Regions from separate parts of the Neobacillus sp. SAB-20_R2A genome, predicted to be linked through region 1. Evidence: riboswitches for the same ligand, from Rfam matches in the RefSeq annotation. Region 1 holds a riboswitch; the other holds the start of a gene.

What was found. A riboswitch is a leader RNA that binds a small molecule or an ion and turns the genes downstream of it on or off. The one in region 1 is predicted to bind cyclic di-GMP.
Region 2: linked by a shared signal. The riboswitch ahead of flgB (flagellar basal body rod protein FlgB) and the one ahead of V5M37_RS05650 (anti-repressor SinI family protein) in region 1 are both predicted to bind cyclic di-GMP.

Annotation. Positions count from the first base shown of each region.
Region 1 covers NZ_CP145895.1:1,127,844-1,138,753, forward strand. The annotation lists gene V5M37_RS05610 (hypothetical protein) at 1-702, shown strand, start outside; gene V5M37_RS05615 (aminopeptidase) at 749-1,981, opposite strand; gene V5M37_RS05620 (MDR family MFS transporter) at 2,340-3,611, opposite strand; gene V5M37_RS05625 (DNA topoisomerase III) at 3,802-5,991, shown strand; gene hutH (histidine ammonia-lyase) at 6,297-7,814, shown strand; gene V5M37_RS05635 (hypothetical protein) at 7,850-8,050, opposite strand; gene V5M37_RS05640 (DUF1992 domain-containing protein) at 8,184-8,558, shown strand; gene V5M37_RS05645 (hypothetical protein) at 8,598-8,723, opposite strand; cyclic di-GMP riboswitch class I at 9,124-9,216, shown strand; gene V5M37_RS05650 (anti-repressor SinI family protein) at 9,249-9,422, shown strand; gene V5M37_RS05655 (helix-turn-helix domain-containing protein) at 9,454-9,780, opposite strand; gene map (type I methionyl aminopeptidase) at 10,052-10,801, shown strand; gene V5M37_RS05665 (DUF1128 domain-containing protein) at 10,837-10,910, opposite strand, start outside.
Region 2 covers NZ_CP145895.1:5,261,666-5,272,575, forward strand. The annotation lists gene fliF (flagellar basal-body MS-ring/collar protein FliF) at 1-1,178, opposite strand, end outside; gene fliE (flagellar hook-basal body complex protein FliE) at 1,336-1,635, opposite strand; gene flgC (flagellar basal body rod protein FlgC) at 1,649-2,095, opposite strand; gene flgB (flagellar basal body rod protein FlgB) at 2,106-2,495, opposite strand; cyclic di-GMP riboswitch class I at 2,600-2,687, opposite strand; gene fliS (flagellar export chaperone FliS) at 2,807-3,193, opposite strand; gene V5M37_RS25935 (hypothetical protein) at 3,203-3,556, opposite strand; gene fliD (flagellar filament capping protein FliD) at 3,560-5,113, opposite strand; gene fliN (flagellar motor switch protein FliN) at 5,386-5,757, opposite strand; gene fliM (flagellar motor switch protein FliM) at 5,759-6,676, opposite strand; gene V5M37_RS25955 (flagellar hook-basal body complex protein) at 6,755-7,573, opposite strand; gene V5M37_RS25960 (flagellar hook capping FlgD N-terminal domain-containing protein) at 7,595-8,020, opposite strand; gene V5M37_RS25965 (flagellar hook-length control protein FliK) at 8,036-9,151, opposite strand; gene V5M37_RS25970 (glucosaminidase domain-containing protein) at 9,300-9,980, shown strand; gene V5M37_RS25975 (OmpL47-type beta-barrel domain-containing protein) at 10,031-10,910, opposite strand, start outside.

The sequences.
Region 1 (10,910 bases):
TTAAGCAAGCTTCCTTTGGAGCAATTGAAGAAGGAAATTGAAAAAATCATGTCGGGACACCTGCCGCTTACCTGTGCTGATAGTAACACTGCTGAGGCTTCGGAGGATCTGGTTGGAAAAATTACTGATCCGCTTCAGGACGTAATTGGTGGAATTACGGACCCGCTAAGTCCAGTGACAAAGCCATTAGAGCCGGTTTTAAAACCGCTGGACCCGATTGTTAGTGTACTAGACCCGGTTTTGAAACCTGTAGAGACCGTCTTGGATCCAGTATTGCAGCCGCTGGAACCAGCTTTAAATCCACTTAAGCCTGCACTAAAACCGCTAGAACCGGTCGTGCAGCAGTTGGAACCTGTCATCAAACCGCTAGAACCGGTGGTAAACGGTACGGTTAATACGGCAAATCAGACGGTGCAGACAGTTTGTTCAAGGCTGCAGTCTGCAAACGGTGTAATCACGAAGGAACTGGGCTTGCAATTAATCGAGGAGGCATTAACGAAAAAGGTCGACCTAAATCAGGTATGTCCGGCAGACACGACTCTGACTAACCAATTGGTAAAAATAGAAGAAAGCTTATTGAATACACTAGGAATTTCAAAGTTGCTGGGAATACTGATTCCGAATGATCCTGTTTCGAAGCTAACCAAAATGCGTGATGAGATTATGAAAAAGCCGGATGGTACGGTTATTTATAGTCAATAGAGAAAGAGCAGGCCTTAGAGTGCCTGCTCTTTCATTTTTGATTGGATTAAAACGCCCAATTTCCTGCTTTAAAAATAGGTTCTGTCTGTCCATCTGCGGTGATGCCATCGATGTCCATTTCAGCTGACCCTATCATGAAATCAACGTGAGTGATGCTCTCGTTTAGCCCGTTTTCCTTTAATTCATCGGCAGCCATTTTCTTGCCGCCTTCGATACAGAAAGAATATGCCATTCCGATGGCAAGATGGTTTGAGGCATTTTCATCAAACAATGTGTTGAAGAAAAGAATGTTAGATTGGGAGATTGGCGAGTTATACGGAACTAGTGCCACTTCACCAAGATAGTGGGAGCCTTCATCGGTTTCCACAAGATGCTTCAGAACTTCTTCGCCTTCCTCAGCTTTTACCCCGACAATTTTGCCGTTTTCAAAGGTAATTGAAAAACGGTCAATGATATTTCCACTGTAGCTGAGCGGCTTCGTGCTTGTGACGGTGCCGTTTACGCCAGTTTTTAATGGAACCGTAAAGACCTCTTCTGTTGGCATGTTGGCCATAAACTCTACACCGTTTTCATTGACACTGCCTGCGCCAACCCACAGATGATTTTTCGGCAGCTCAATTGTTAAGTCTGTGCCAGGTGCTTTGTAATGAAGCTTTGCATACCGTTTTTCGTTGAGGTATGTGACTTTTTCATGAAGGGTTTCATCATGCTTTTTCCAGGCTTCGACCGGGTTTTCAGCATCCACACGGACTGCTTTAAAAATAGCATCCCAAAGCTTTTCAACCTGCTTTTCGGCAGGGTCGCTCGGAAACACCTTGGCAGCCCAGGCAGGGGACGCTGCGGCAACGACAGTCCAGCTGACCTTGTCTGATTGAATCGCTTGACGATGCTTAGTCATTGCTTTTCCGGCAGCCTTTTGGAAGTTGGCAATCCTCTGCGGGTCAACGCCTTTTAGCAAGTCTGGGCTTGAAGATACCACCGACATAAAGGCAGCACCCTGCTCAACCAATTCTTCCATTTCCTTAGCCCGCCACTGCGGGTATTCGTTGAATACCTCATCTGGTGCCAGTTCATATTTGGTTCTTGTAACCACATCATCGGCCCAGTTGATAATGACATTGCGGGCGCCTGCTTCATAAGCCTTTTTAACGATTAAGCGGACAAACTCGACTGCGTCTAAGGAAGCGTTGACCAATAGGCTTTGATTTTTTTGAATATTGACGCCGACCTTAACTGCAAGCTCCGCGTATTTTTCAAGATTAGTTTGAAAATAACTCATATATGTATAATCTCCTTTATAAGAATCTTCCTTTATTGTAGCGTTTTTATTTTGAAAAAGAAAATGATAGAGGGACAGTGTTTTAAGCAAAAAAAAACAGCAGGAATAGTGTTCCTACTGCAGTTTGCTGCCATAAACTTTTATATTTAAATATACCCCTGCGGAAAATAAAACGATAAATGTAATAATGCCTGACAATGAAGTGGGAGCCATAAATGTTGACAATTCCACTTTGTCCACCGCCTTTGAAATATGTAATGTTTACACTCTAAGTATAATACTAAAAGGGGTAATTGTGAATAATTTAGTACAATTTTTTGTCTGAATTTTGAACAATAATTAAAGGGACCCTGCTAAGCTAGGATCCCAGTTTAATAGATTCTTTTTCAAATGAATAAAACATTAGCCAATAAAAGAAGGCGCTGAGGAGAGTAAGCAAAAATAATACAAAAAATGTCCAGTTGTATCCAATCCAAACGGTCATCGGGATGGACAACGGGGCGATGGTTCGGCTGATGGTATACCGCAGACTCGCTGCCGCAAAGTACTGGCCCCGCATATGTTCGGGGGCAAGTTTGGACACAAAGCTTTGCTGGAGACCTGCACCCATCAATTCTGCAAAAGTAAATACCGCCATTGCCAATATCAATCCCCAAATCCACTGCGTTTGGCTAAACAGAATCAATGAAACTCCGTATACAACCGATGAAAATACGAAAATATTTCTTTCATTAAAATTAGCTGTCCATTTGGTCACGATGACAGTTAATAACGCAACCAGCAGGCCATTCTCGGCAAGCACCATTCCAAAGGCTTGCTCACCGCCAACCTTAAATGACCAATCCCCAAAAGAAAGTAGATTTTGATTGTGAACAACATCCTTCATATACACAGGAAACAATAGGTCCAACTGCATAAACGTTTGGCCGGCTAAAACTCCCGCCACGATAAACAAGAGGAATGTTTTATCCCGTACAATTATTGCATAGTCCCGAAATTGATTGATTAAAAAATAGTACCATTTTCCGTCGACGGATAAAGTTGAAGTTTTTTGAACGGGCACTGTTTCTTTTGTTAATTTTGCTAAAATAATGCCAAGCATCATACAAACAATCGCAGCAGCAAGCAATAACTGAAAGCGGTAATGAGCATAAAAAATCCCGCCTAAAATAGGACCGATGACTACTGCGATATTAATAGATGTATAAAATATGGCGAATACCTGGCTGCGGTGTTTTTCCTCCACTAAGTCAGCAACCATGGCCTGGCTTGCTGGCCAATAAAAGGAGCCGAAAACACCGGCCGCCGCAAACGCTGCGAATCCAAGTATTGGGGACTGAAACCAGGGAGAACTGGCTGCTGAAAAAGCTAAAAAGGAAAATCCTTGCCCAATGGCAGATAGAACCATCATTCGTTTCCGCCCAAATCGGTCGGCACAGTAGCCGCCCAACAGGTTAGCTGCCACCGCAAATATTTGTGAAAAAACCAATAACAAACCGGCTTTGCTCTTGCCGAATTCCTCTGCAAAATAAATCGACAGGAACGGAAAGAACATCCAATAAGTAATATTCATGGCCGCCTCACCGAACAGGCGAACCTTCAAATTCATATCCCAATCTCTGATCCGCATGAATAATATCCTCATTTCCAAAAATGGTGCCAATTCATCATACTATTCAAGTGGAAGGGAATACAAGAAAAAAAGAGGCAGCTTTCCCATCATTGCTTACCAATAATATAGTTGAAGTTTCGGAATTACTGAATCCATTAGAGACGTATGCTATATTTAACTTACTGTAATTCGAAAGGATGTTTTAAATATGGCAAAAAGTGTTGTAATTGCTGAAAAACCTTCTGTCGCACGTGATATTGCACGTGTGCTTAATTGTAATAAAAAAGGAAATGGGTATCTAGAAGGCGAGAAATATATCGTTACGTGGGCACTAGGACACCTTGTCACGCTTGCTGACCCAGAAGATTATGATGTGAAATATAAAACATGGAAATTAGAAGACCTGCCAATGCTGCCTGAACGTATGAAGTTAACAGTCATTAGGCAGACCGGGAAACAATTTAATGCCGTTAAGAGTCAACTGACTAGAAATGATGTCAACGAAATAGTCGTGGCCACGGATGCAGGGAGAGAGGGGGAATTAGTTGCACGATGGATTATTGATAAAGTAAAAGTCAATAAACCCATTAAACGTTTATGGATCTCATCTGTTACTGATAAAGCGATTAAAGATGGTTTTGCAAACTTGAAGCCAGGCAAGTCTTATGACAATTTATATGCTTCAGCTGTCGCACGTTCAGAAGCTGACTGGTATATTGGGCTGAATGCAACACGTGCTTTAACGACCAGGTTCAATGCCCAACTAAACTGCGGACGTGTACAAACACCTACTGTGGCGATAATTGCAGCACGTGAGGACGAAATCAAAAACTTCAGAGCGCAATCCTATTACGGCATTGAAGCCCAAACATCCAACCAACTAAAGCTGACTTGGCAGGATGCAAAAGGAAACAGCCGAAGCTTCGATAAAGAAAAAATTGAGGCCATTGTCAAAAAGCTTGGCAGACAAAACGCTATTGTAACGGAAATTGAGAAAAAGCCTAAGAAATCTTTCTCTCCGGGTCTTTATGACTTAACAGAATTGCAGCGCGATGCGAATAAAATCTTTGGCTACTCTGCTAAGGAAACGTTAAACATTATGCAAAAGCTGTACGAGCAGCATAAAGTTTTAACGTATCCTCGTACTGATTCGCGCTACATTTCTTCTGACATTGTCGGAACACTCCCTGAACGGTTGAAAGCATGTGCAATAGGTGAATATCGTCCATTAGCTAATAAGGTCTTAAGTAAGCCTATTAAAGCTTCTAAGGCTTTTGTTGATGACAGCAAAGTATCAGATCATCATGCGATCATACCAACAGAAAGCTATGTAAACTTCTCAGCCTTCACAGATAAAGAGCGTAAAATTTATGATTTAGTCGTAAAACGTTTCTTAGCGGTACTATTCCCGGCATTCGAGTACGAGCAGTTAACGCTGCGAGCCAAAATCGGTGATGAGAATTTCGTGGCTCGTGGAAAAACGATTATTTCAAGTGGCTGGAAAGAAGTTTACAATAATCGCTTTGAAGATGACGATGCGTCAGATGATTTGAAAGAACAGATTTTACCTCGCATCGAAAAAGGCGATACATTAATGGTGAAACTTATCGCACAAACGGCTGGACAAACAAATCCGCCAGCTCGATTTATTGAGGCGACATTACTTTCGGCAATGGAAAACCCTGTAAAGTACATGGAAACAAACAATAAACAGCTCGCAGAAACATTAAAATCTACGGGTGGACTGGGAACTGTTGCAACACGAGCTGACATTATTGAAAAGCTATTCAACTCGTTCTTAATCGAAAAACGAGGCAAAGACATTCATATTACTTCCAAAGGCCGGCAATTGCTGGATTTAGTGCCGGAAGAGCTAAAATCCCCTGCTTTAACAGCGGAGTGGGAACAAAAGCTTGATCAAATTGCGCATGGCAAGTTAAAAAAAGAAGTGTTTATCAGCCAAATGAAAAACTACACGAAAGAAATCGTGGCTGAAATTAAAGCAAGTAATAAAAAATATAAGCACGATAATATTTCTACAAAAAATTGTCCTGACTGTGGAAAACCAATGCTTGAAGTGAATGGCAAAAAGGGAAAAATGCTCGTTTGCCAAGATCGGGAATGCGGGCATCGTAAAAATGTCTCACGTGTTACAAACGCACGCTGTCCACAATGCCATAAAAAACTTGAGCTGCGTGGCGAGGGTGAGGGACAAATCTTCGCATGTAAATGTGGATATCGTGAAAAACTTTCTGTTTTCCAAGAACGCCGGAAAAAAGAATCCGTCGGGAAAGTGGATAAACGGACAGTACAAAAATACTTAAAGAACCAGCACAAAGAGGAAGAACCTTTGAATAGTGCGTTGGCTGACGCGTTAAAAGGGTTGAAGTTTGACTAACATCATACTTAAGGGGCTATTCAAGAAGAGTGATTTCTTTATGAATAGCCTCTTTCATTCATTATCCTGCTAAAGTGATAATGTGCTAAAATTCAGAAAATTTAGTTGACAGGCAAGGTATCTGTCACATAAAATATTATCAAACTAATAATAATTTTTAGAATGGGTGGAAAATCATGAGGCAGCGCCGAAGAACCGTTCAAAATTTTATAACGTTTATTAAAGAGGCTGGATTCCAAATCTAATCAGAAATGGAATCCAGCCTCTTTCTTTATCTTACTAAAGTAATAGAGGAGTGGAGAGAAATGATCACATTAACAGGTAACAGTCTAACATTGGAGCAGATGAAGGAAGTATTGTACCGCGGCCAAAAGGTTGGCGCTTCGGAACAAAGCATGGAGGCAGCAGCCAAAAGCAGGGAAGCGGTGGAACGAATTGTTTCTGATCGTAGAGTGGTTTATGGAATCAATACCGGGTTTGGAAAGTTCAGCGATGTACTTATCGATAAAGAACATGTGCAGGATCTGCAGTTGAATTTAATTCGCTCGCATGCCTGTGGGGTAGGGGAACCATTCCCAGAAGTGGTGTCAAAAGCAATGGTCGTTCTTCGTGCCAATGCCCTGTTAAAAGGTTACTCAGGCATTCGTCCGGTAGTCATTGAAAGACTGATTGAGCTGGCTAACAAAGACATTATTCCGGTTATTCCGCAGCAGGGTTCATTAGGTGCTAGCGGGGATTTGGCGCCATTATCCCATTTGGCATTAGTTGTTGTAGGTGAAGGCGAAGTATTCTATAAAGGCGAGCGTGTGGAAGCAGGCATTGCCCTTCAGCAGGAAGGTCTTTTCCCACTAACACTTGAGGCTAAAGAAGGTCTTGCTCTCATTAACGGAACGCAGGCCATGACAGCTATGGGGGTCGTCGGATACCTAGAAGCAGAGCAGCTTGCTTTTGAGAGCGAACTGATTGCTTCCATGACGATTGAAGGGTTAAATGGAATTCTCGATGCTTTTGCAGAAGAGGTTCAAGTGGTCAGAGGCTACCAGCAGCAGATTGATACAGCAGCAAGAATCCGCCGCTATTTGAGTGACAGCTTATTAACAACGATGCAGGGAGAACTGAGGGTTCAGGATGCTTACTCTCTTCGCTGCATCCCGCAGGTTCAAGGTGCTTCCTGGCAGGCGCTTGATTATGTAAAAGAAAAGCTGGAAATAGAAATGAACGCGGCCACTGACAATCCACTAATTTTTGATGATGGGGAAAAGGTCATCTCCGGTGGAAACTTCCACGGGCAGCCAATTGCTTTTGCAATGGACTTTATGAAAATCGCAGTAGCAGAACTTGCTAATATTTCAGAACGTCGTGTGGAACGGTTAGTTAATCCGCAATTAAGCGATCTGCCACCGTTTTTAAGCCCGCAGCCAGGCCTGCAATCAGGGGCAATGATTATGCAGTATGCAGCGGCTGCACTTGTTTCAGAAAATAAAACTTTGGCGCATCCAGCTAGTGTGGATTCCATTCCATCATCGGCAAACCAAGAGGATCATGTCAGCATGGGGACAATAGCATCAAGGCATGCTCATCAAATCATCCAAAACACTCGCAGGGTCCTTGCGATTGAGATGATTTGCGCCATGCAGGCCGTCGAATATCGCGGTGTAGAGAAAATGGCGACCCATACGAAGAACTTCTATGAAAAAGGCCGGGAGCAGGTGGCATCCATTAAGCAGGACCGCATCTTCTCGAAGGATATCGAAAGACTGGCAGAATGGCTGAAAACTGTGGAATTTTCTCAGTTTATGAAGAAATTAAGCTTCGAAAAATAAACGGAGTAAAAAGGCGTGAAAACTCTTCACGCCTTTTACTCTGTCTGCTCAGGAAGCAGGCGGGCGGTATCCTGCCGCGTGTCCTCTTCCTCAATTCTATTTTTAAAGGCCTCCTGGGTGACAATAAACTCTTCATCCCCAATTGCCTGCTCAGCATGACTCTCGGTCATGGTGTTCTTGGGGAATTCACCCGGATGGTTTTTGTTTTTATGATTAAAATGTTCTCCACGTGCCAAGTCTAACACTCCTTTCGTTATCGCTTGTAGCATGCCCCAATAAAGCTGAAATCATTACCGATTTATTTTTCAACCGAAATGGACCTTTGTTATAATAAATATAGTGAGTATGCTAAAAAAGGAGGGCAATAACATGGATATGTTTCATATTGTCTCAGAAGATCGGATTAAAAAAGCATACAAAGATGGAGAATTTGATAATCTTCCTGGATATGGAAAACCCCTGAAGCTTGAAGATTTATCAGGTATTCCAGAAGAACTGCGCATGGCTTACAAAATCCTGAAAAATGCAGGCTTTTCAGAAGAGGAAAACCATTTACGCAAAGAGATGATGACCATCGAGGATCTCATCAAAAAATGTGACGACAGCGGTAAGAAGGAAGATTTGCAAAAAAAGTTAAATGAAAAGCTCCTTCGCTTTAATCAATTGATGTCAAAACGAGGGGCGAAAACAAATTCGTCAATTTTCAAAAATTACGAACAAAAGGTAGAAAAACGGTTTAAATAAATTCTGATTAGCAAAAAAAAGCTGGCGAGGAGAGAATTTTTACAATTCCTCTTCACCAGCTTTTTCTTCTGATTTGGCAGGCTTGCACATGCGGTCTAAGAAATAACCTGCAAATACCATAAAAGCAATGGGGATTGAAAAGTTTAACACATGGACAATGGTCAATGCCTATCACCTCTATTTTTGTTTTGAATATTAACAATATTCTGTATATTAATATGTTGTTAATATTATATGCTAATCGTCACAAATTAGACAAATGTTTTCGTCATAAAATCAGAGCCAAAAATAAAGAAGGAAAAATTTTCTTCCCACAAATTAGGAGAATATTCGACTTCAAATGCTCTATTATTTATATATTCCATTTTCAGGCAATGGGAATTAGAGGAAAAAATGCGGAAGTTTGTCAAAAAATGTCTAAAAAGGGGGTTCAGAATATTAAAAATGCTGACAAAAACTAACACTTTGTTATAAAAGGACTAGTTATAATGAACTTACTAAAGAGTTAGTATGAATTTAGTCCTAGAAAAGATGAACTAATGAAATAATAAATAGACAGTTATTTTTCAGAAAAAGGCAAACTTGGTGAAAATCAAGGACGCAAAGCCGAGGGTCTAAGGTGGAAATAGAGAGAAGCTATGATGGCCGGGCTGCCTGAAATACGGGTAAGTATTTTAGGGGGTTGTTAGTATGAATTTGGAGATTGAGCAGATGGAGAAGCTTGACAAGGATTGGCTAGTACTAATTATGGAAGCTAAGAAGATTGGATTATCGGTAGAAGATATTCGAAATTTCCTAAGCGGAAATCACCAATCAGAACAATTTGTTACATACCAAAATGAAAAAACATCCTACAAAAATTAAGAATTTTTGTAGGATGTTTTTTTTGTACATTTTAACTATTGTTTTGATTGTTCCGCCATTTATTAAATTCCAAGAACTCGCGGAATTGATCTTTTGAAACACCGGAGGTCATGGCTTCCTTTACTAAATTCATCCAATCATTGTCCAATGCCGTCTTGTCAATCTGCTCATGTATTAAATGCTCAACCGGAATGTTTAATACACCGGCAATCTTTTCAAGAAACTGTATGGACGGATTCTTTTGAAGGTTTCTCTCAAGCGAGCTTAAATAGGATTTTGCAACACCTGCCTGCTCTGCTAGTTCAGAAAGTGACATCTTCTTCTCTTGGCGGAATTTCTTTACGCGGTCACCTATCATGGATTCTCACACACCTAAAAATAATTTATAACATCATTCTATCAAAAAGAATTTGAGAGTACCATATTAAGAACAAAGGAATATGGCAAATTATCGAAATTTGCATAATTAATTTTTACATTGAGAAAGTAGTTTTGAAAAATAAGTCCGTTAGCGTTAATATTAAAGTGTTGCCAAAAATGTCATATAGTAATCGTTTTTTATATACCAGCATTCGCACAAATCGGTCTCCAGACAAAAGAATTTTTTCAAAAAGGCAGGGGAATATTACATGATTGTCTTAAAGTCACAACGAGAAATCGAAGCAATGAAAAAGGCAGGAGAAATCCTCGCTGCCTGTCACAAAGAAATTGCCAAAATGATTAAGCCAGGGATTACCACTTGGGAAATTGATCAGTTTGTAGAGGGATTTTTAAAAAAGCATAATGCCACTCCGGAACAAAAAGGTTATAAGGGCTACGAATACGCAACATGTGCAAGTATTAACGATGAAATCTGCCATGGCTTCCCAAGAAAAGAACCACTGCAGGAAGGGGATATTGTCACAATCGATATGGTTGTTAATTACAACGGAGCCTTGGCTGATTCAGCATGGTCTTACGCAGTTGGCGAGGTTTCCGAAGAGACTAAGCATTTGTTAAAAGTCACAAAGGAAGCCTTGTACAAGGGAATTGAACAAGCGGTTCCAGGCAACCGGATTGGCGATATCGGTCATGCCATCCAGACTTATGTGGAAAGTGAAGGACTCTCGGTTGTCCGCGACTTTATCGGACATGGGATTGGAGCAGTGATTCATGAAAAGCCGGATGTACCTCATTACGGTTTGCCGGGTAAAGGCCCAAGAATTAAAGAGGGAATGGTATTTACGATTGAGCCAATGGTGAATATCGGATTATTATTCACCAAAATGGATTCAAACGGGTGGACAGCAAGGACCGTCGATAGCACCTATTCCGCCCAATATGAGCACACAATCGCCGTTACCAAAGATGGCCCGATCATTTTAACTGATCAAGATTAAAAAATAAAAAAACAGATCTCATTCGAGGTCTGTTTTTATTTTTTACGCAAGTTTCCCAATTCTTCAACTAGAGCCTGCATTTCATTAGGGCTGAAGGAATTCTTTTTCA
Region 2 (10,910 bases), 1.8 Mb from region 1:
GTATCTGCTGTTAAGGATGACGGAACTTTCGGATTCGGCGGTTCCACACCGACGTTAATGGTCAAATCGTCAATCGTATACGGACTTTCGACCATTTCCTTTGTAATCCGGTTGAATTCATAGTTGACGCGATTAACTTTTTCCTGGTAGTCATTTTTTCCGCCGCTGCCTTCAGCCGCATAGGCAGGCACATCGCCTTCACCGGTGCCGTCTACACCGCTCGGAACGGCCCCCTCGCCACTGTAGGATTTCGTGACCTCTTCAACACTAACGGCCATTCCCTTATCGGAATTCGGGAGCGGTTCGACTAAGTTTTGCTGCGTCTTCACCTGGTCGAAATTCAGCTTCACAAAGGTCTGGACCAGCACCTTATCCTGCCCAAGCATCGTGCCGAGCATCTGCTGGATGCTGCGCTGAATGTCTGCCTCTACCTTTTGCTTGATCTCCCGTTGGCTTTCATAGCTGTCTACCCCGGCAAAGGCATTATCGCCTGACTGCGGCAAGGAAAGAAGCTGGCCATTTTCATCGGTGATGACGATGTTTTCTTCAGGCAGATTCGGAATGCTCTTCGATGCCAAATGGTATAGAGCTTTAATCTGCTGTTTTTCCAATTGATAGCCTGGCTCGAGGTCAACAATAATCGATGCACTGGCTTTCCCTTCTTCCTCCGGCCGAATAAACACGCTGTCCTTTGGAAGAGTAATCATGACCTCCGCATTTTTGACGCCGTTGATTTTCGTCATCAAATTGGCCAGCTGCCCTTGAATGACCTCTCTCTCGATGGCATCAAGTTCGCGATCGGTGACGCCGAATTTCAAATCCTTGGTCTGTTCTGAAAAACTAATCGGACCGCTTTTTGGAAACCCTTCTGCCGCCAAGTTGACGATCAGATCTGCAGATTGCTCTTTCGGAACGAGAATTTGCGTGCCATTGTTGGTCACTTCTATGTCCGTAACCCCCTGCTTTTCCAAGACGGCCTTAATCTCGCCAATTTCTTTTTGACTCAAACTATTGGCATACAAAGGAACAAGGCTGGGCTTGGAAAAATAAAAAATACCAAAGCTGAGCAGGGCCACTAGTAAAATAAACGTCCCGATATATAATGTTTTATTTTTCTTGCTCGCGTTTTTCCAAAACTGCGAGAGTTTTTCCTTGAAATCATTTAATTTCTGATTCATAAGCCCTCCGCTATGCTAGCCAAGAATCGGCTGCACCTTTAAAACCTGCATTCTTCACATGACTTCCTGATAAGGTGATGCACAAGAACGCCCCTTTGCTTCTGAAAAGTGATGCACAAGAACCGTCCCCATGCCTCACCCATGCCTCACCCATGCCTCAAACTTGCATTCTCATGATTTCTTGGTAGGCTTCGACTACTTTGTCCCTTACTTGGGTTGTCAGCTGCAGGGCGATTTGTGCTTTTTGTGCAGCTATGGTGACGTCATGGATATTTTTTATTTCACCTGTGGCTATTTTTTCGGACATGTTTTCCGATTGGACAATTGTTTCATTTGCTTTCTGTAAGGCCTCGCTTAACGAGTTCGAAAAAGAGGTGCCTGACACGGAAGCGGGCTGTGCATTTTGGGTTTTTCCCACTATCGATGCTTTCGCCGGAAACAGCTGATCAATTCTCATTCTTTAACACTCCTTATCTGCCAATATCTAAAGCTTTCAGCGACATATTTTTTCCAACATTAAAGGCTGTGATGTTCGCTTCATATGTACGGGAGGCTGTCATCAGGTCGACCATTTCTTTTGTAATGTCCACGTTTGGCATCATCACGTAGCCTTCATTATTGGCATCGGGATGGGTCGGGTCATAAACCGGCCGAAACGGAGTTTTGTCTTCTACGATTCTTGTAACCTTGACCCCATTTGAATTCATTTCATTTTGCAAGAATTGGCTGAACGGGGTTCCTCCCGTCCCATTCGCTTGCACCTCGACCATCTTCCGCCGGTAAGGCATCCAGACCCCCTCCACCAATTGGCCCCGGGTGGTCGTCGCATTGGCGATATTGGAGGAGATTGTATCCATTTTTAACCGCTGGGCGGTTAGGGCTGAAGAACTAATATTTAAGGGTTGGAACATTGACATTATGAATCACCTACCTGCTCTTAATCGCTGTTTTAAGTAAATTGAATTCTTCGCTTATCTGGTATGATAATGTTTGGTACCAAATCGAGTTTTTGGTCAACTCCGTCATCTCACTATCCATATCCACCCCATTGCCGCTATTTTGCATGACAGTAGGTTCCTGGGTCACCAAAGGCTTGCTTGAAGCAGCTATGCCGATTGGGATATGCTTGGCATTGGTTCTCTTCCCGTCAAAGCCAGCACCGGAAAGTTCTTGTTTTAAAATGTCTTCAAAAATAACTTTTTGTGGTTTATAGTTTGGAGTGTTCACATTGGCGATATTGTTGGAAATGGCATTATGTCTTAACACAGAGGCATCTAAAGCACGTTGGACTAGATTGATGTTTTGAAGTATCGACATGGGTCAGCTCTCCTATAAAAAATTCAGAATATTTAAATTTTAATTTTTAGGACATAAAAAAGACCATTCCGAAGAATAGTCTAATAGGGTAAACTATGAGTCTCTTCGGCAACTGGCTGGCGTAATCCCTTCGGATCCTTAGCCCCTATAGCTTTGCGTCGCTGGGTTTCCCCAGGTTTGCTATTATCGGATTGTATTTGTCGATTTTTGGAAAATCATATTGTCGAATTTTTCCTACAAAAATAATAATACAATGGTTTTAGTCAGTTGACAACAAAATTAATTAAAAAGGCCTACTTAACTAAAATTAGTTAAGCAGGCCGTACTATTTTCAGCGCTTCTTTCCAGGTATCCTGCAGTTCTGTTAACATTTTTTCCACTTCGATTAACAGCTGCTCGTCCTTTTTGATATTCGCCTCTATTAACTTTTCCTTCATGTAATCGTAAAGTACTATAAAAGATTTTGAGATTTCGATATCCATATTCAGGGTAACCATTAATTCGGTAACAATTTTTTGAGCCCGCTGGATTCGGTCATTCGCCCTTTGCCAATCATTTTTCTCCATCGCCATTCTGGCCTGAAGGATAAATTTAATCGCCCCGGTATATAACAAAAGGGGCAGCTCTTCTTTTTTCGCATATAATACTTGATTATTTTCGTAAGATTGATAGGCATTGTTCAAAGCCAAAAGTCTCACACCTTTCCCTTATTTTCGCTTGTCGTAAAAAATTCCGCTTACCGCTGCCGCAGCTGGTTCCCCATACTGCTGTTTGATCGTTTTCTCTTTTTGGAGAGAACCAATCGCCGCAAGAATAGTTTGCTTGGCCCTAGTTAATTTTTCCTGAAGCTTTCGTTCTAACGTGTGAATGTGCCGGAGCTCTTCCTTGATGGCTTCGCTCATGAGGATGGCACCGTTACGTTGATCTAGCTCGTTTACTTTCTCAATGCACTGGTCCCGTTCTTGGAGCAGCTGTTCAATAAGTTCTACTTCATTCGTTTCTAGTAGATTGCTTGTCAGCTGATAGTAATCTTTTAAAAACTGCTCTTTTTGTTGCTCCATCGATTACATTCCACCACCCATTTGCTGCATCAGCCAGCTGCTTTGCGTATTCGACTTCTGGATGGCCTGCTCCATCGCGGTGAACTGCTTCCAGTAATAGCTTTCCTTTGTCTGCAGGCGTTTCTCCCAGGAATCAATTTGCTCATCCAGCCGCTTTAACGCCTTGGATAGGTAGGTATCACTTGAATAACCGGCCGTCTTCGTTATGTCCTTCATCGTTTCGTTCAGCTGGTCATACAACCGCCAGGCGACCCCGCTGTTTTGAAACTCTTCGGCATTGTTCACTGTGTTGTTGGTGGAAGCCCCCATATCGTATTTTTTTGAAAAAAGCTGAGCGACTTGGTCTAGATTATTTTCCAGTGCCGCTTTCAATTTCGTTTCATCGATGACGAGCTTGCCATTATCCCGGTAGTTAGTACTTGAGGTGATGCCGATTTCCGCTAGCGTATCGAAGTCACTGTTCATTATGGCAGGATCTTTGTCACTGACTTTGGAATAGAGGATGGACCGCATTTTGTCGAGAGCGGAGGCAATCATCTGGTCATTTGATAGTAGGCCGCTCTTTGCTTTTTCCTCCCACAGCTCGATTTCTTTGTCCTTCATATCCTTCTTCTGGTCATCTAACAAAGGGGTATAGTCTTTATAGCGCTTTTCGCCCAATTTGTCGTGAAGGGTTTTGATTGTTTCGTTGTATTTGTCAACAAAGCCTTTGATTGTGTCAAAAATCGCATCGACATCTGGTTTCTTCGTAATGTTGACATTGCTTCCGGCCGGCAATTCGGTTTTTAGGTTAAACTGGATGCCGTCGTAGGTAAATTGGTTGCTTTTGATCGTGATGGTCGTTCCGTTAATGGTGACCTCGCCGGGTGTTGATGAGACGGGTGAGGTACCGACAGCCCCGCTGGCGTTTCCTGCTGGGAAGTCATTCTGCTGGCTGTCTACCGTACCCGCTGTAATCTTAAGCACGTTTGAGCTGTTGGATACATTGGCAATGCTGATACCTGTCTGGTCATCCTTTGAGGTGAAAATAATAGCATTATCGCCGCTGGAATAAGTGGCCGTCACCCCTGTTTTCGTGGATAAGGCATTAATTTTTGTAATCGAGCTTTGGATTGTATCCTGTGCAGTAAGGCTGATAGGTTCGTTGTTTAGGGTAAAACTAAATCCCGATCCTAGTTCGGCTTTATCATTGGCTACTCCTGCCTGTGCGAATTTGACAGAGGAAGGCGTACCCGGCTGATAGAGTTTGGCAGAGGAAATCACGTATTCACTTCTGCTTGAGGTGCCTGTAAGAGAAACATCGACCTTGGCGGCATCCGAGGACGACAGCTTGCTTTTTTGAAAAGTGGATTCGAGCCTGAGCGCTTCCATCGAAGACCGCAAATCGAGAAATTTGGTATTCACATCGCGGTACGCATCCATTTTCCATTCTGTCATCGTCTTATTTTGAATTACCTTGTTTAAGGGGATTTTTTCCGCGTTCATTAATTTGGTCACAAGCGCCTCAGTATCCATCCCCGACGCCAGACCGGATAAGCGAAAATCATTTGATATCATTTTTGGGAATCCTCCGTACGTTCATTTCATGCTTTATTAATAATTACGGCAGGTTGCTGGGTAACGTTTAGTTCTTTTTGAAAACTTTGGGGAGTGGGGGGCCGGATATAAGATTCGCGGATAAATTTTAGAATTCGCCGATATATTCGGAAATCCGCGGATATATTTAAAAATTTGCGGATATATTCGGAAATTCGCAGATATCGTTAAAAAATCCGCGGATATATTTAGAATACAGAAAAAAAGAAAGGCCGCGAAAGCCTTTCTGGAGGTTAATTGATTGTTTTATTTAAAATTTCCGTAATTCTTATCCCAAAATAATCGTCGATGACGACCACTTCTCCTTTGGCGACAATTTTTCCGTTGATCAAGACATCGACTGGCTCTCCGGAGACACGGTCCAGTTCGATAATGGAGCCTTGTGTGAGTTCGAGAATTTCGTTAATTTTCTTTTTCGTCCGGCCCAGCTCCACGACAAGCTCCAACGAAATATCCATGAGCAAATCCAAATTAACGGAGTCATCCGGTTCCCGCTTTTGCGGTTCATCCGGCAAGTCTTGAAAAATAAACGGCTTCGTTTCCTTTTCGGTATCGCCTAATAGAGCTTCCAATTCTTCTCTTGAAATTTTCCCCTCGTTACTCATCTTATTTTCCCTCTTTTTCTAAAACAGTTTCGATTTCGGCTGCCAGCCGTGTCTTCTTCACACCCGGTTTAACAAAGAATTTCACTTCTTTGCCCACCTTCGCCTTTAACGGTTCATCATACAACTGATTCAACTGGATGACATCCCCGGCGTTTAACGATAAAAACTCTTCAATCGAAATCTTCGAGCGCCCTAGTTCGACGCTTAACGGGATTTCCAGTTCTTCAATTTTGGACTTTAACAGCTTGGATTCCTGCGTGCTTTTGGCGTGACTTCGGGTCGAGAACAATTGATAGGATGACAGCTTTGGCAAAAACGGCTCCAAAATGATATACGGAATGCAAATGTGCATTTTTTCCGTCACATCACCGATTTTAATCGTAAAGGCAATCACAATCACGGTTTCATTCGGGATGGCGACCTGCAGAAACTGGGGATTCGTTTCTATCTCAATCACCTTCATATCAACGTTCATGAGATCCTTCCACGATTTCCGTAAATTCTCTACAAAGCCCTCGAACAGCTTATGAAGAATTTTATTCTCAATTTGCGTTAACGTTGTTTTATCCCCGGAGGCTGCCGAAAGCTCCCGGCCGCCGAGCAGACGATTGAGGATGGCATATGCCATTTGCGGCTTTAGCTCCATAATCATGCGCCCTTTTTCGGACGTTTCAAAAACGTTTAAAATTGTATAAGCCGGCAGTTCCTTGATGAATTCCTCGTAAAGCATTTGATTGACCGACACCACATCCACTTGCACGATGGTTCTTAATTGCGTCGAAATTGAGGAAGCCAGCTGATAAGCGAAATTATCATGGATTCTCGTCAAAACACGAACCTGCTCCATCGATAAGCGAAGCGCTTTTTTAAAATCATAAACTTTGACGTCTTGGCTGTTTTGAATGATTTTTTCTTTCATTGCGTAGGTTCCACCACCATAAAATGATGCGAAGGGAAAGCAGTAATACTTTCCCTCCCTTATAAAAATTTGAAACTATTATCGCTTTAAATTCACCAATTCTTCCAAAATGGAGTCGGACACGGTAATCACCTTGGCGTTCGCCTGGAAACCGCGCTGTGCGGTAATCATTTCGGTAATCTCTTCGGACAGGTCCACGTTTGACATTTCCAGCTGGCCGGAAACAATTTGCCCAGCATGGTTATCAGAACGCTTCGCAATTAGATTATCAATATTGGTTTCTGTATCGGAATTTCCTGTTAATTCATACAGGGAACCGCCCACTTTTTTCAAGCCGCCTGGATTGGAAACAACAACCGTACCTAAAGTGGCAATCTCATCGGCGGTGCCAGCAGGAGTGACCCCTTTAATAACCCCATTATAATCAATGGTGTAGGAAACATAAACATCTGAATCAACTTGGATAGGATTCCCATCAGAATCTAAAACTTTATATCCTTGTGGATTCACGAGGTTGCCGGCGCCGTCCCGGTCAAAGTTACCGGCACGTGTTAAGTACTTTGCCCCGCTGTCGCTTTGCACCACGAAAAATCCGTCCCCATCCATGTATAAATCCGATGATAGATTCGTAGTCGTCGGACTTCCGGCCATGTGAATCGTATCAATCGACGCCGTTTTCACACCTAACCCGATTTGCACCGGATTCGTTCCGCCCGACCCGCCGACCGGATCCGGTGATGAACTGCCGCGGACGGTTTGGCTTAACACATCCTGAAACATGATACGGCTTTTCTTATAACCAACCGTATTCACGTTGGCGATATTGTTACCAATGACATCTAATTTGTTTTGGAACGCCTTCATACCAGATACACTTGAATTTAAAGAACGAAGCATGTTACCTACCTCCAGAGTTTGTTAGTTTTGGTTTTTTGCAGAAATGATTGATTCAATTGGAATCTCTTGGTCATTTATTTTATAAAAAAATTGATTATCCTTTTTGATGACCCCATTAATGATGCCGCTCGCCTGAAGACCTGTTTCGGCATCCAGCCAGGACGCTTCCTTGCTGATCATATGGGAATAGTAGCTGATATCTTTCGTGTTCGAGTTGGCGAATTGGGCAAAGGCCTGATTTAAGTTGGACATCTGTTCAAGGGTGCTAAATTGGGCCAGCTGGGAAATAAATTCCCGGTCCTCCATTGGCTGGGTTGGGTCCTGATTCCGCAATTGGGTAGTCAGTAGTTTCAGGAATGCATCCTTGCCTAATGAATTTGTGGCTTGGTTTGTCTGTTTTGTACTGAGCGTATTCGAGAATGGTGTGGTTGTATTTACGGATGTCATGTTCTTCATCTCCTTTTATGCAAGAATATTAATCGTCGTATCGGACCCTCTATGCATATATGTGTCAATCGTGTTATGGCTTTGATAAAACTCATCACGATTCACTTTCTTTTTGGGCTGGCGCTGCTGCGAATGGTCCTGCTGCGACCGACTCTCCTGCTGGGAAAAATTATGTAACATCTGGCCGCTTTGAGCGACTTCAATTTTATCCACTTGAAAGCCTTGCTGCTGCAAGGAAGCCTTCAAAAGTGACATTTGCGAATCTAGCATTTCTTTTCCATGGGCGGTATCTGCCAGAAATTGCGCCGTTACCTGCCCCTTTTGAATGACAATTTTTATATCAATCTCCCCAAGGTGCTCCGGCGTCAGTGAAAATTTCGCTTCGATGATGTCAGAGCTCTTTTGTAGATTGGTATGGTTCTTTAATAAGCCCATCACCTCTGCTGCCAGTTGTTCCTTAGAAACCTTTGTTAGTTGGGTAGGTTCATTCTTAGCAGCTGGCTGGTCTGCACTTCCCGGGCGAGTTAGGGATTGAAAAATAACTTCTTTTCCGTCGAATTGCTGCTGTTTGAAATCAGAATCGGGTTCAAGTTTAGAAACAGGTAGATTTTTCTTTATCTCGACCGCATTCTCTGGCTGGTAAACTTGCTCCCGCACAAATTGGATTGGTTGTTGAAGCGGGTTTTGCACCTGAACAGTGTTTTGATTTGATTTAAGCTGTTCCTGAAATGACTTTATTAATTCTTGAGCTTGCTTCTTACCCAATATTCCTTCTAGCTCCGTCTGCAGCGCCGGCAATGCTTGCTTCCCTTCGTTGTGGGCTGCCTCCGCAATCGTCGTTTGAAGAGGAGCAAGTGCAGGATTCGTCTTTTCAAAAAATGAACTGATAAAAGCAAGTAAATCATCTCGAGTTTGTTGCTCGCTGTCTTGGTCCTGTTCCTGATTTGATGCGTCAGGCTGCTCTAAGACCTGGTCAACCATCGAAATAAGATTCTGAGGTGAACCTGTCCCATTTTTCAATGCATTCAACAGCTCCATAAACGAACCTGGCTGTTGATTTTCCGGCTTACTGCTGCTAGTTTTCTCTGATAATTTGTGGCTTGTGGAACTCATCGAAGTGGATGGAATCACAAATTATTCTCCTTTCCGGCGAAAGTAGTTTAATCATAAACAAAAAAATTTGTATTTTCTATCATTTAAATTTTTAAAAAAATAGAGTAATATATATTAAAAACGGTTATTGTTTCCAATTACCAATTAATTTGCAGAGGTATTTATCATGAGTTATAGTCCAGTTTCTTCTGAGTGGTTTAAAAATATGGCCCTGCTTTCAATTTCAAAAAGCCTTAGTGGAAAGGGCATCAGCAGTGAAGCGAGCCTTTTTCCGACAGGTGATATTTTTACGAATTTGCTGCAGGCTGTTTTGAGTGGGCAAGACCAGCAAAATACGTATGTCCCTGAGAATTCGAGTGGGTCCTTTATTACGAACAACTCTCCTATTCTGAATGGGATGAAAGATTACTCACATTTACTTGATGATAATATGACATTAGGTTTTACTGATGTTTCAACTGATAAATTAAATAGTGCCCTTAAAGGCAAATTGAGCAATATGGGCGAATTTTTTGTTGAAGCAGGACGAAGATATAATATCAATCCTAATCTGCTGGCATCCATCGCCGTTCATGAATCTGGCAACGGCAAGTCCCATGCGGCCAATGTGAAAAATAATATCGCCGGCATGATGGGCAAAAATGGCCTGCGCCAATACGAATCCGTTGCGGAAAGCATTGCTGACATGGCCCGTAACCTAAGACAAAATTATTTAGACAAGGGCTACGATACGATTGCCAAAATCGGTGCCAAATACGCTCCCGTCGGCGCCGCGAACGACCCAACCGGGTTAAATAACAACTGGGTCAAGGGTGTTAACAACTTTTTCTATTCATTTACAGCGTAATCTATAAAGAGGCTGCCCCTTTTCTAGGCTTTGGGGCAGCCTCTTTTTAATTATTTAATAACCTTTACAGTCGTGCTGCCAACGACAAGATAGCCGTCAACCATCGCACGGAATTCTAAAAATTCTTCTTTGTCATCCCAAACAAAATCTTCACGATTAAATTTGAATTGACCTTTTTTGGCTTGGTTCTCTAAGCCTTTGCTGTCGTTATTAGCTTGAACGCCATTCAGTTTTGCTGTTGATAAATCAACATTTGCGAAGCTATATGGCTTCGGCAGTGACACCTGAACCGTGAAAACGCCTTTGTTGCCGTTCATGACTTTTGGTAGAACTTCAATCGTTGCCGGGATATAAACGGAAACCGTCTTTGTAACTGTCGTTTTTAGGCCGGCATTATCAATGGCAGTGATTTTAAGCGTATAAGTGCCTGGTTTATCGAGTGTAACTTTACCAGTCGTGTTCACTACACCATTGACTTCCACAGATGTCTCTTTAATGCCTGATAGATTGTCAGTTGCTTGGTAGCTTAGGTCTAGAACTGTACCAAGGGCATATTCCTTTGAAAAATCAGCCGTAATCGTTGGAGCGGTTTTATCGATTTTAACCGAAGCTGTCTTCGTTTCTTCAACATTGCCTGCTTGATCGACGCTGTAGAAGGAAACTGTATGGCGGCCTTCGCTTGCAACAGTGAAGCTTGTGCCTTCAGCGATTTCAGAGCCATCGATAGAATAGTAGGTTGACTTGACGCCGCTTAGATTGTCGGTTGCAGTTAACCCTACATTCACTACGTCTGTATACCATTTATCCTCAACATTACTAACAGTTGTTGGGGCAGTTTTATCTGTTTTCACTTCAACCGTCTGACTTTCCTCAACATTTCCAGCATTGTCGATGCTGTAGAAGGAAATTGTGTTGACCCCTTCTTGATCA